DNA from 3 places in the Synechococcus sp. MIT S9451 genome. Region 2 is predicted to be linked to each of the others. Evidence: predicted binding sites of a transcription regulator. Region 2 holds the regulator's gene; each other region holds the start of a gene.
The links. The regulator NtcA, encoded in region 2, controls nitrogen genes in cyanobacteria. The targets are predictions, from matches to a motif close to GTANCNNNNGNTAC.
Positions count from the first base shown of each region.

Region 1: the regulator NtcA is predicted to act here: its motif matches at 2,649-2,662, upstream of glnA (type I glutamate--ammonia ligase).
Region 3: the regulator NtcA is predicted to act here: its motif matches at 2,626-2,639, upstream of SIB72_RS04015 (anthranilate phosphoribosyltransferase family protein).

Region 1 covers NZ_CP138971.1:1,981,304-1,985,637, forward strand. Annotated here, with positions in the region: gene SIB72_RS10375 (hypothetical protein) at 1-625, opposite strand, end outside; gene glnA (type I glutamate--ammonia ligase) at 1,166-2,584, opposite strand; gene SIB72_RS10385 (allophycocyanin subunit beta) at 2,808-3,332, shown strand; gene SIB72_RS10390 (pyridoxal-phosphate-dependent aminotransferase family protein) at 3,412-4,334, shown strand, end outside.
Region 2 covers NZ_CP138971.1:1,164,718-1,169,051, reverse strand. Annotated here, with positions in the region: gene dcd (dCTP deaminase) at 1-554, opposite strand, end outside; gene SIB72_RS05790 (cob(I)yrinic acid a,c-diamide adenosyltransferase) at 554-1,162, opposite strand; gene rph (ribonuclease PH) at 1,354-2,100, shown strand; gene ntcA (global nitrogen regulator NtcA) at 2,169-2,897, shown strand; gene SIB72_RS05775 (DUF3084 domain-containing protein) at 2,959-4,164, shown strand; gene SIB72_RS05770 (resolvase) at 4,265-4,334, shown strand, end outside.
Region 3 covers NZ_CP138971.1:756,043-760,376, forward strand. Annotated here, with positions in the region: gene SIB72_RS04000 (formate/nitrite transporter family protein) at 54-944, shown strand; gene SIB72_RS04005 (HEAT repeat domain-containing protein) at 955-1,695, shown strand; gene cynS (cyanase) at 1,772-2,251, opposite strand; gene SIB72_RS04015 (anthranilate phosphoribosyltransferase family protein) at 2,692-3,771, shown strand; gene SIB72_RS04020 (MFS transporter) at 3,805-4,334, shown strand, end outside.

The DNA of each region.
Region 1 (4,334 bases), 820 kb from region 2:
CTTTTAGTATTTCAATATCCTCGAGAGCTTTAGATGCAATTTTCTTTTCAATTTCTGTTCCAATTTTCTCGGCCACTACTCCTGCCGGGCCTCCAACAATTCCACTTCCCACTACTCCAACAAGGCCTTGATTGCGCTCATGGGCGGTGTCTTTTGTTAGAGCGCTGACAACACTAATGACAGTCGAAAACTTTCCAGCGATTCCGTCATCTGTGCTCAATACAACTTCTGCCACTGTCTCTGCGTTCCTTGTTGGACTGTTCTCGGGTGATGAAGCCATTCCTTTGCCAAATGCTCCAGAGCCGCGGAGACCACTTTCACTGAATTGTGATTCGTTTTGCTTGCCTGCACCGCCAAGAATTGAGTCACGGCCAGCAAGTTGATCACCGAAGGAAGTTTCAATGATGGAGTGACCGCGAGTCAGACCTGATTCTTTGAGGATGGAGTGACCATGATCCTCAAAGTTGACTTCAGCGAGGTGCTTCTCAATGCTGTGGTTGGAAAGGATGTCAGTAGCGTCGATCAGATCAGCAAGACGCTCTGCGGAAGCGGTGTTTTTGTAAGCGGGAGCCTTTTGCGTGGTGGTGACTTTGCGGAGTGTGGGGCGGAAGTACTTGAAGGACATTGGTTTGAGTGGGGTGATGAGTGTGGTGGGATCTCTCCCTCCGATGCACTCACCATCTCCGGATTCACCTGCTGACCTGATGACCTGGATTAAAGGGGGCTGTGATCTTGGACACAGGTGCTCAAAAGCCAGTCACCAACTGGGCTGACATTGCCTTAGGCAGCCCAGGAGCCTCTGGCCCCACTCCCATCCGTCTGCCAGTTCGGTGGGCACTGGAGGCTCCTTATCTGCGATGTTCGCCCTGCGATCTCTGCCTCTGGCGCAGGTTGCAGCCCGCCAGTGAGTCGACGTTCATCCATTTGCGCAATCTCTTGATGACCGTCGCGCTAATGGGCCCAACTGCTCCGCTTGTAAGGATTGAACGTGAATCTTCTGTGGTTATTAGCCATGCACTGAATCGGGCCCTGCAGTTCGGTTGAGACCTGGCCCAAGCAGCTCTGAATTGGCTGTTAACCGATGTCTATTCCCAAAAAAAATGGCCCCCGTGTTGGGAGCCATTGAGAGACACTCAAGTCTCCTGGTTCTACTAATCCTGTTTGATCAGGCGTCGTAGTACATGGTGAACTCGTGGGGATGGGGGCGCTGACGCAGCTGTTGCACTTCCTCGTACTTGATGTCAATCCAGTTGTCGATGAAGTCTTGCGTGAAGACGCCACCTTCAAGCAGATAGTGATGATCTGCACGAAGTGCTTCCAGTGCACCGTTCAGTGAAGCGGGCACCGTATCGATCTTGGCCAGTTCTTCCGCAGGCATCTCGAACAGATCTTTGTCGAGGCCATCGCCTGGGTCGAGTTGGTTCTTAATCCCGTCGAGTCCGGCCATCATCATGGCGCTGAAGGCCAGGTAAGGGTTGGCTAGAGCATCGCCGGAGCGGAACTCAAGGCGCTTGGCTTTGGGGCTAGGACCTGTGAGCGGGATGCGCACGGCTGCGGATCGGTTGCCCTCGGAGTACACCAGATTCACCGGTGCTTCAAAGCCAGGCACAAGCCGCTTGTAGCTATTGGTTGTGGGGTTGGTGAAGGCCAGGAAGGAAGGCGCGTGCTTGAGGATGCCGCCGATGTACCAGCGCGCTGTATCCGACAGGTCGGCGTATGTGCCTGGGGCGAAGAACAACGGTTGGCCTGCTTTCCAAAGGCTTTGGTGCACATGCATGCCACTGCCGTTGTCAGCGAAGATCGGCTTCGGCATGAACGTGGCCGTTTTGCCGTACTTCTTGGCCACATTGCGCACGACGTACTTGTACGTCATCACGTTGTCTGCAGCCTGGATGAGCTCAGCGAACTTCATGCCGAGTTCGTGCTGAGCTGTGGCGACTTCGTGGTGCTGTTTTTCGATGGGAACACCGAGGGACCCCATGGTCAGCAGCATTTCGCTGCGGATGTCTTGAGAGGTGTCGTTCGGCGAAACGGGAAAGTAACCCTCTTTCAGCTGAATCTTGTTGGCGAGGTTGCCGCCTTCCTCAACCCGGTTGGTATTCCAGGGAGCCTCGATCGAGTCGACGCTGTAGGAGCTTGAGCCGTTGGCACTTTCGTAGCGAACGTCGTCGAAGATGAAAAACTCAGGCTCGGGACCAAAGAAGGCGGTGTCTGCCAGGCCGGTGCTGGCCATGTAATTCAGAGCCTTCTGCGCCAGGGCTCGGGGGCAGCGATCGTATGGCTTCCCGGTGCGTGGATCTTGAATTGAGCAGATCATGCTCAACGTCTTGTGGCGATAGAAGGGATCCACCCAGGCGGTGCTGGGGTCTGGAACCATCGACATGTCGGATTTGTTGATGGCCTTCCACCCGCGGATGGAAGAGCCATCAAACGCGAGGCCATCTCGGAAGGCGTCCTCATCCACCAGATCGGCGCAGACTGTGAGGTGCTGCCACTTGCCGTGCAGGTCAGTGAACTTCAGGTCAATCAGTTCAATGCCTTCGTTCTTGATTGCGTTGAGAACGTCCTGTGCGGTCTTGCCCATGGGATCCAGTGAGGCTCACCTTTATGTGACCAAACGACCGTAAGCAGCCATTCGGGGGCTTTTTGTATCAAGGGGCACACTTTTTCTGTTGGACGCTTGCGCTTGTCGATTCAGGCAGGATTGGTAACCGTTTCTGTCAACTTGGTGACATCGCAGCGCGCATCGGGGTTCTGCGCCGATTGATGGTGTTACGTTTCATCCTGATACCGTCAAAGCCTTCGCCATGCGTGATGCCATCACCGGGTTGATCGGTCGTTACGACCAGTTAGGTCGTTATCTCGATCGCAACGCCATGGACAGCATCGATGGCTATCTCGGTGAATCGAGCTTGCGCTTGCAAGCCGTAGAGCTCATCAATCGCGAAGCCACCGAAATCGTTCGCGAAGCCAGCCAAAGACTCTTCAAGGGTGATCCAGAGCTTCTCTTGCCTGGTGGCAATGCCTACACCACCCGTCGCCTGGCTGCTTGCCTTCGCGACATGGACTATTTCCTGCGCTACGCCAGCTATGCGCTGGTGGCCGGTGACAGCACGATTCTCAACGAACGTGTCCTCAATGGTCTTGATGACACCTACAAGAGCCTGGGAGTGCCCACCGGTCCCACAGTGCGCAGCATTGTCCTTCTTGCAGACGTTGTCTGCGAGATGCTCATTGCCGACGGGCTCTCGATTGAACGCTGCCCTCTGGTGCGTCAGCCTTTTGAGCACATGGCTGAGGGATTGGCGGCGACCGACGTTCGCAAGCGCTGATCGCGTTGCAATCCAACATTTATTTCAGAGTGGGTGAGCTGACTGCGTAGGCTGCTTCGCACGATTTGCTTCTTGGGCTTTGGCGACATCGCACTCTCACCCCTCGGTTGATCCGTGCCATCGCCGGTCTCTGAGCCCTATAGCGACGCCTGATCGGCTGTTGCTGGGCCCAGGGCCATCTAATGCCGACCCCACGGTGCTTCGGGCCTTGTCCCGCACACCGATTGGCCACCTCGACCCCCTTTATGTCGAGTTGATGGCTGAGGTTCAGGAACTCCTCCGCTACGCCTGGCAGACCGACAATCGCCTCACCCTGCCCATGAGTGGCACGGGCAGTTCCGCCATGGAGGCGACCCTCGCGAACACCATCGAGCCCGGAGACAGGGTGTTGGTGGCCGTGAAGGGCTACTTCGGCAATCGTCTGGTTGATATGGCCGGCCGATACCGAGCTGATGTGCGTGTGGTCGAGAAGCCCTGGGGTGAAGCCTTCGCGTTTGAGGACATCGAAGCCGCTCTGATAGAGCACAAGCCTGCGATCCTCGCCATGGTGCATGCCGAGACATCGACTGGTATTTGCCAGCCGATGGATGGGATCGGAGATCTCTGTCGCAAGCACAATTGTTTGCTCTTGCTGGATACGGTCACGTCCCTGGGAGGAGTCCCCGTCTTCCTCGACGACTGGAAGGTGGATCTGGCCTATAGCTGTAGCCAGAAAGGTCTTAGCTGCCCTCCAGGGCTTGGCCCGTTCACCATGGGGCCGCGCGCGGAGGAGAAGCTGGCTGCCCGTAAAGACAAGGTGCCTAACTGGTATCTCGATGTCTCTCTGCTCAACCAGTACTGGGGCAGTGACAGGGTTTATCACCACACCGCCCCTGTCAACATGAACTTCGGGATGCGTGAAGCACTGCGTTTGCTCGCTGAAGAGGGCCTGGAACAGGCCTGGGCACGTCACCGCACCAATGCTGAAGCCCTCTGGGCAGGTCTTGAGAGTCAGGGCCTTGT
Region 2 (4,334 bases):
TACTTGCCCTGCCGATCGCTGTAGGTGGTGTCGCAGGGGTCGCCTTCAAAGAACAACAGCTGACAGATGCCTTCGTTGGCATAGATGCGGCAATCCGCTCCGGAGCTATTGCTGAATTCCAGGGTGAGATGCCCCTCCCAACTGGCTTCAGCAGGAGTGGTATTCACGATGATGCCGAGCCGCGCATAGGTGCTCTTGCCAAGGCAAATCACCGTGATATTCGGCGGCACCTTCATCTTCTCGAGGGCAACACCAAGCCCATAGGAATGAGCCGGAAGGATGAAATAGGCGCCGTCTTCGTCGTGATGAAGCTCAGTCGGTTCAAGATTGGCTGGGTTGAACCGCTTGGGGTTCATCACCGTGCCAGGCACATGCTTAAAGATCAGAAATTCCTGGGGCGAGAGACGAAGGTCATAGCCATAGGAGGAACAGCCAAAACTGAGCACAGGGCTCTTCCGCTGTTCAGGGTCGAGATGGCGCACCAACCCTGACTGAAACGGCTCAAGCATGCCGCCAGAAGCCTGCTCGGTGATCCAGCGATCGTTCTTGAGCATTAGAAACCTCGACGCAATTCGGTGACCTGATCGGCCATGTCCATCAGGGAGTCTGGAATGGATGGGCCCGTCACGATCACATCCATAGAGCCAGGCCGCTGGTCGAGCGTGCTGCGAACCTCCTGTTCATCCAGGTAACCCAAAGCAACAGCAAGACCCAACTCATCCAGCACCAGATGATCCAGATCGCCTGCGAGCAGATGCTGCCGACACTCAACCCATAGGGCCTCCACAGCGGCCCTGACATCCGGGCTCTGATCGGCAGCGGGATCGGCCAGGCAGCAGGCCAAATCAGGGCGAAGCCACTGCAGCCGACCACAGAGGGTGAGGCGACGCTCCGGACCCTGGGCCACACCACCCTTCAGAAACTGCACCACCATGACGCGACTGCCGAGCCCAGCTGAGCGAAGCGCCTGACTGAGAACAGTGGCAAAACTGCCGCGATAAGGAGCGGTGTGGACTTGCAGCTCCCCTTCTGGTGAAACCAGATGCAAGGGTGGCCGCGGCGCGGGCAAAGGCAGCGGATGAAGCCCTGCACGCTCCAGAGTCCGATGATCCGCCAATCGGGAATCACCGGGACGATGGCTAGTGCTGAGGCTCGCTGTCATCAAGTTCTCGCGCGTCCGGGAGTATCCCGCTGAATTCAAACCTAGCGCCGCCGGCCAGGTTTACAAGCACTCTGACACTATCCCTGGTGTAAAGGTCCGCAGCGTCCCTCTCGCCCTGCCCGCACAAGACGCAGGTAGCGAGCTGGCCACCTGCCAGGCTCAAGCCACCCCCCTCTCCCCAGGCTCTGGCCATGACAGCTCCTACCAGCCATGGCGGCAACACCGAGCGTGCCGATGGCCGCACAGCCGCTGATCTGCGCCCGTTCTCAATCAGTTGGGATCCGATGGGCTTTGCCCTCAGTTCGCTGATTGTCCACACCGGAGAGACCGCCGTGCTTTGCAGCATCTGCCACCAGGAGGGCGTACCCCGCTGGCGAAAAGGTGAGGGAAAAGGCTGGTTGAGCGCGGAATACCGCCTGTTGCCAGGGTCTACCCCTGAACGCCAGAAGCGAGAGCTGATGAAACTCTCGGGCCGCACCCAGGAGATTCAGCGCCTGATCGGTCGCAGCTTGCGCGCCTGCATCGACATGGAAGCGCTTGGGGAAAACACGCTGCTGATCGATTGCGACGTGATTCAGGCTGATGCCGGAACCCGTACCGCATCGATCACAGGGGCCTGGGTCGCCCTCCAACATGCCTGCAACAAACTTCTGGAGACAGGGCTGGTGCAGCGACAGCCCATCACCCAACAAGTGGCCGCCGTTTCCGTCGGCCTTCTCGCAGGAAACGGTCTTCTCGACCTCGACTACAGCGAAGACTGCCGAGCGGATGTGGACATGAACGTGGTGATGGCTAGCAGCGGCAATCTGTTAGAGATTCAAGGCACAGCGGAAGGTGCGTCCTTCAGCCGGCAACAGCTCAATCAGCTGCTCGACCTTGCCGAACCGGGCCTGACCCAATTGATGGCAGCACAACGACTGGCGCTGAACGAGCGCTGAATTCCGTACCTGTTGCTACACGAGTCGACAAAGTTCATCCTTAACTTCTGGAGATCAGCAGTGTCTTCATGCCTGGAGTCATGCACGGTTTCAGCCGTACCGTCTCTCCACTTACAGGGCCGGTGAACCTCGCCAACGCCTCCGAGCAGAAGCCACGCACTTTGATGGACGTGATCCGTGGCCTTGATGGCGCCTCCACGGAAATGGTTGAGCGGGGCAAAACAATTTTCTTCCCGGGCGATCCTGCCGAACGTGTTTATCTGATCCGCCGAGGTGCAGTACGCCTCTCTCGGGTCTATGAGTCCGGCGAAGAGATCACGGTGGCACTGCTAAGGGAAAACAGCCTGTTTGGCGTCCTCTCCCTGCTGACTGGCCATCGCTCCGACCGGTTTTATCACTCAGTCGCCTTCACCAGGGTGGAAATGATCACCGCTCCAGCCGGGTCAGTACGCCAGGCGATCGAAGCCGACTCTGGCGTCGGCCTGCTGCTACTGCAGGGGCTTTCGAGCCGCATCCTGCAAACGGAGACCATGATCGAGACATTGACCCATCGGGACATGTCCTCCCGCCTGGTCAGCTTCTTGCTCGTTCTCTGCCGTGATTTTGGTGTTCCCAGCGATCGTGGTATCACCATCGACCTACGCCTATCTCATCAGGCGATCGCCGAAGCCATTGGCTCCACACGGGTAACGATCACACGGTTGCTGGGCGATCTGCGCAATTCAGGACTGGTTGAGATCGACCGCAAAAAGATCACAGTGCTCGATCCAATCGCCCTAGCGAAGAAATTCAGCTAGGGATTCAAAGGGTGAGAATGACTGTCGGTTGGCAAGGTCACCCCCCAACCACTAAGGAACGTTGACCGGCTGGCTGCTGATTCTCACTCTGCTCGTACTTGGTGGCGTACTCGCCACCCTGGGCGATCGTCTTGGCTCACGTGTCGGCAAAGCACGTCTGAGCCTGCTGGGTCTGAGGCCGCGCAGCACTGCCGTTGTGATCACAGTGTTGACCGGCAGCCTGATCTCCGCACTGTCACTGGGATTGATGCTGCTGGTCAGCAGACAGCTGCGCGTAGGACTGTTCGAACTGAATGCATTACAGGAGAAATTACGCTCAAGTCGCAAGGAACTGGAGCGCAGTCGTGATGCGCAGGCTGGAGCAACCAGGGAAGTGAAACAAGCCCAGGCGGAACGACAACGGGCCCGTCAAGAACTCGCCACCGCCCAGGCCAAAGCTGATGCGCTGAGAAAAACTCTGGTGCCCCTGCAACAGCAGCGGCAGAGACTGGAGGCCGAGCGTCAGCGCCTCAGTCGCGATGTGCAGGCTCGTGATGCCGAAATCCAACGCACAGAACAAGAACTGAACGATGTGCGCGAGCGCATCAACAAAGGGGAAGCAGAACTGCGGGAACTCGAGAAACAACGCCTTGCGCTGCGGCTTGGCAATGTGGTTCTCAGCAGCGGCCAGCCACTGGCCACCGCAACCCTTCGCCTCGACAATCCTGGACAGGCGAAGCAAGTGATCGATCAGCTGCTAAGAGAAGCCAATCAACAGGCCTATCAAAGAGTGCTGCCTGGCGAGAGTCCTGATCGCCAGATCCTTCTTGTTCCCCGCAACGACATTGAAGGCGTGGAATCCACCATCAAAAAACCGGGCACCTGGGTGGTGAACATTCGCTCGGCAGCCAATGTGCTTTTGGGCGAGAAAGTTGTTTACGCCTTCCCTGAGGTGCGGCCCAACACCACTGTGGTCGAACGAGATGCAGTGCTCGCCCGCACGGCCTTGGAGCGATCCGAAACCGACGCTGAAGCGATTCGCAACCGCCTCAACCTGCTGCTCGCATCGGCTCTGGCCGAAGCCCAGCGGCGAGGATCGCTCGTGCAGGGCCTGCAGTTCGACGCAAACGCCCTCAATCAGCTCGGCAGCACACTGCTCAGTCGTGCCCCCTCAAGGGTCGAACTTCGCGTGCTGGCATTGCGTCGCAGCGACACTGCAGATCCTGTGATGGTGACCATTGAACCGATGGGAGAGATCCCCCAGCCCAGAAGCAATGACCGCCGCTAATCCGTGTAGCGGTCTTGTCGTCGCCATCGACCCTGGTCGAAGCAAATGCGGCCTAGTTCTGGCCGATTGCACCAGAGGACATGTCCTCGATGCTCTCGTCATGGCAACGGAGCAGACCGTTGAGCAGCTCAATCAATGGCACCAACGCATGCACCTCTCCTCTCTGGTGC
Region 3 (4,334 bases), 410 kb from region 2:
CACTCCAAACACCTGAAATCAGCACCTACACCATGAGTGTCACTGCGTCCCAGATGGACTACGTCCTACCTAATGAACTTGTCGACGGCATGATTGGCGCCGGCGGCAAAAAAGCCACTGTCAGCATTAAGAACCTGCTGCTGCGTGGCTTCTATTCCGGAGCGATTCTCGGCCTGGCCGTGATCCTTGCACTGACCGTCGGGATCAAGAGTGGGCAACCCTGGCTCGGGTCATTACTGTTCCCCTTCGGGTTCGCAAGCATCGTGCTGTTTGGCATGGAGCTAGTCACCGGTAACTTCGCCCTCTTACCGATGGCCACCTGGGCAGGTCGCAGCAGCTGGCGCGCCACCTTCCGCAACTGGGCCTGGGTCTGGTTAGGGAACTGGATTGGAACTGCTGTTGTTGCCTTACTCATGGCCATCAGCCTCACAAGCGGCGGCACCGTTGACCCAGCCTCGGCTGCTGATGGTGGTGGCATGTGGCAACAGGTTGCCGCCAAGATCATTGCCCTCAACAAGACAAACGTTGTCACCAAATACGAGAACCTTCAGACTCTCGGCTTCTTCCTCGCCATTCTTCGCGGGGTGATCGCCAATTGGTTGGTGTGCCTAGGGGTCACCATGGCACTGGTGAGCAAGAGTGTTCCTGGAAAAATCCTGGCGTGCTGGCTTCCCATCACTGCTTTCCAATCGATGGGCATGGAGCACATCGTTGTGAATCAATTCCTGCACACTGCGGGACCCATCCTTGGCTCTGGCGTGAACATGGGTCAGGTCTTCATCTGGAACTTTATTCCCGTCACCATCGGCAACATCATTGGTGGCATGGTGTTCATCGGCATGCTCTTCTACAGCACCCACCGCACCAAGGTGGAGAACGTGCTTCCCAACGAGCATGATGACAAGCTGGAGCGTGAACTGGCCGCCGAGTTGGGCGCCCGCTGATCACGACTCTGTGAATGAGGTTGCCAATGAAGCCGTTCTTTGGGAGCGGCTTTCCAAAGCATCACGACGGGCTCCTTTGGATCCCGCATGGCTGGGGGAGGTTTACTCCCCCAGCCTTTCTGATGAACTGCGCCATGCCATAGCTGAAAAAATCGGCATGCTGGCCGAACGGGGCTGGCCGCTCATCCTGAAACTGATGGACCAATACGGCCCTAAAGACGAATTGATCCTGGCCGCAGGTCTTAGCCATCAGCCTGAAAGCCGTACCTGGCTGATGAAGCACCTCCGCAGCATCGATCCAGAAACAGAACCCGATCGAGCCCTACTGGTGCTGCAGTCACTGGCCTGCTGGGGTGGCGAACTTCCCTTATCCCTGATCGAACAAACGCTGGAGATGCCAGGCATGAATCTGCGTCTGGCCGGCCTGCAGCTGCTCAATTTCCATGCCCATCTGCTCGACGACAGGGAGTTGCTTCGCGTCTGCAACAAGCTACTCAAGGATTTCCGGGATCCCGTTGCGCTGACAACGATCCGACTGCTGCAACGCCGAAACGGCACCGCAATAACAGAGCGCCTGGCTCAGCTCACCATGGACGGTTCCGACCCTGTGGCAGCCGCAGCCCTCAAGGCGCTCGGTTGTATTGCCACACCTGCAAGTCAGCGATGGTTACTGGAACTCAGTCAGGCTCTGCCGGAAGGAGATCGACGCCAAATGGCATGCAAACAGCTCAAACAGCAATACAGAACCTAATCAAACCCGACTCATTCATCCAACAAAAAAGCCCGGATTATTCCGGGCTTTTACATGCTCACTCAGCCTGAGATCATCACCATTTCTTGTAAGGTAAGAATTTTCCACACATCGTGATCTCCACACGATCACCCTTGGGATCCTCAACCTTCTCAACATCAAGAGTGAAATCGATTGCACTCATGATGCCATCACCAAACTTTTCCTGAATCACATCCTTGAGAGGCATCCCATAAACTTGCATGATCTCGTAGAAGCGATAGATCAAAGGATCAGTGGGAATCACGGGCTCAAGACTGCCCTTGGTAGGAAACTCTTGAAGAGCTGCCGTGATTGCAGGATCAAGAGAAAGCAAGGATGCCAACTTCTCGGCCTCTTCAGCCGAAGCGGTGGCCTGGCCATAAAACAGCGATGCAATCCAAACCTCATCAAGGCCGAGAGCAGCCTCAAGATCAGCAAAGCTCATGCCCTTGGCTTTTTTGGCAGCCATCAGAGTTGAGGTCACCGTGGCTTGAGACGGCGCTGCCAGAGAGGGAGTCAGCGTGGAAGCAGTCATAAAAACTCAGAGAATGGGGCTGCTGCACAAAAACCGCATCCCAGAGGGGACGTCTCAGCAGTAGACCAAGACTCGTCGCATCCCAAACGCAAAAAAGACACTTTCACTACCAAAAATCACTTCCAGGCAGACTGAATTCTGCAGCAATCGCGACAGCAAGCGATCACCAACTCCTGCACTTTTAAAAGAGAAGATTCTGAACTCATGATCAGATACATTGCTTCCCGATTCAACCGCGCAGATGTTGGCTTGCGCCGATCAAGACCAAGCCGCCTACGGTTTCCAACTCTGATGATTGAGCGCCTGTATTACGCAGAAGGCCGCCATCACCCAGACCACCCTTTCCATGGCACCCATTCAGGGCTTTGTGCCTGGTAACAACCGCTACTCCCAGGGCTCTGAGGAAAAATAGAGGATCGTTCAAGACTCCATCTGTGCCGGTGCCTCAAGCCAGCCCCACCGCGCAACCAGCAAAGGAGCGCTTCAAGCAGCTGCTCCGCAAAGTGGGAAGTGGTGAGCACACCAGTAAAGGCTTAACCCGGGCCGAGGCCGATGAAGCCTTTGATCTGATGCTCACAGGCCAGGCCAGTGATACCCAAATCGGTGCCTTTCTGATCGCCCATCGCATCCGACGACCCGAGCCGCAGGAATTAAGCGGCATGGTCGACACCTATCGGCGGCTTGGGCCGGAAATCGTTAGTGCGCCTGATCAGCAACGGCCCATCTGCTTCGGCATGCCCTTTGACGGTCGCAAACGCACAGCTCCCCTGTATCCGCTCACCGCCCTGGTGCTGCTCAGCGTCGGCCAACCCGTGGTGTTTCAGGCCGGTGGACGCATGCCCGTCAAATACGGCATCACCGCCTCAGAACTCTTCACCGCGCTTGGGCTGGAACTGGCAACACTGTCTCTTGATGAGGTTCAGAGCGGCTTCCAAAGCCAGGGGCTGGCCCTGATCCATCAGCCCAGCCACTTTCCACTGGCCGATCAATTGATCCCCCATCGCGACGACCTGGGCAAACGCCCCCCGATCGCCAGTGCGGAATTGCTCTGGACAGCTCATGCAGGCGAGCATCTGCTGGTGAGTGGTTTTGTGCACCCCCCCACCGAAAGCCGTGCCTGGGAGGCCCTCACCATTGCGGGAGAAGCGGATGTCATCACCGTGAAGGGACTGGAGGGAGGCACCGATCTGCCCATCAGTAGGGCCTGCATCACCGCCCGCATGCGCCATGGGAAAGCACCTGAACGGCTCATTCTTCATCCCCGCGACCATGGCAGCTTCGGACCCGATCAGGAATGGCAAAGCCTGGAGGTGTGGCAAGACCAGGCGCAGGACGCCCTGCACAACCAAGGCCCTCTGATCTCTGCCCTGCGCTGGAATGCTGGCGTCTATCTCTGGATGGCCGGCTGGTCAACCAGCCTTGAGGCCGGGCTTGAACTCGCCGAAGCAACACTGAGCCAGGGTCGCGCCAGTTCCACCTTGCAAGCGCTGATTCAGTGGAGGGCGTCTGTGGGAGGGTGAGCGATCCCATCAGCCCCGCAGGCCTGAGCACGCGTGAGACGGTTTCAGTTCCCCACCCTGCTAAGCGCCTTCCTCACGCTCCTCAATGACCGGCTGAGTGAAAGCATCTTTCTACCCCTATTGCCACTGCTACTGAAGGATTTCATTAGCAGTGGTACCACCTTGGGGCTGCTCTCAGGCACCTACGCCCTGTCGCAGTTCACTGTCGCCCCACTGATCGGAGCCCTCAGCGACCGCTTTGGGCGCAAACCTGTGATCACCCTTTGCGTCATGGGGTCCGTGCTCGGCATGGGCCTGTTCGCCACCACTCTGAGCCTGCCCTGGCAGCAAATCTGGCCGGGTGCCGCTGCGGCAGGCCTGCCGGTGGCCATCTTGTTCGTGGCCAGAATCATCGACGGCGCCAGCGGAGGCACCGCTGCAACGGCCACAGCCGTTCTGGCCGACATCACAACCCCAGAAAACCGCGCCAGGGCTTTTGGCCTGATCGGCGTGGCCTTCGGCCTTGGCTTTGCCATTGCGCCAGGCCTAGGCGGACTGCTTGGTGACATCAACAAGAGTCTTCC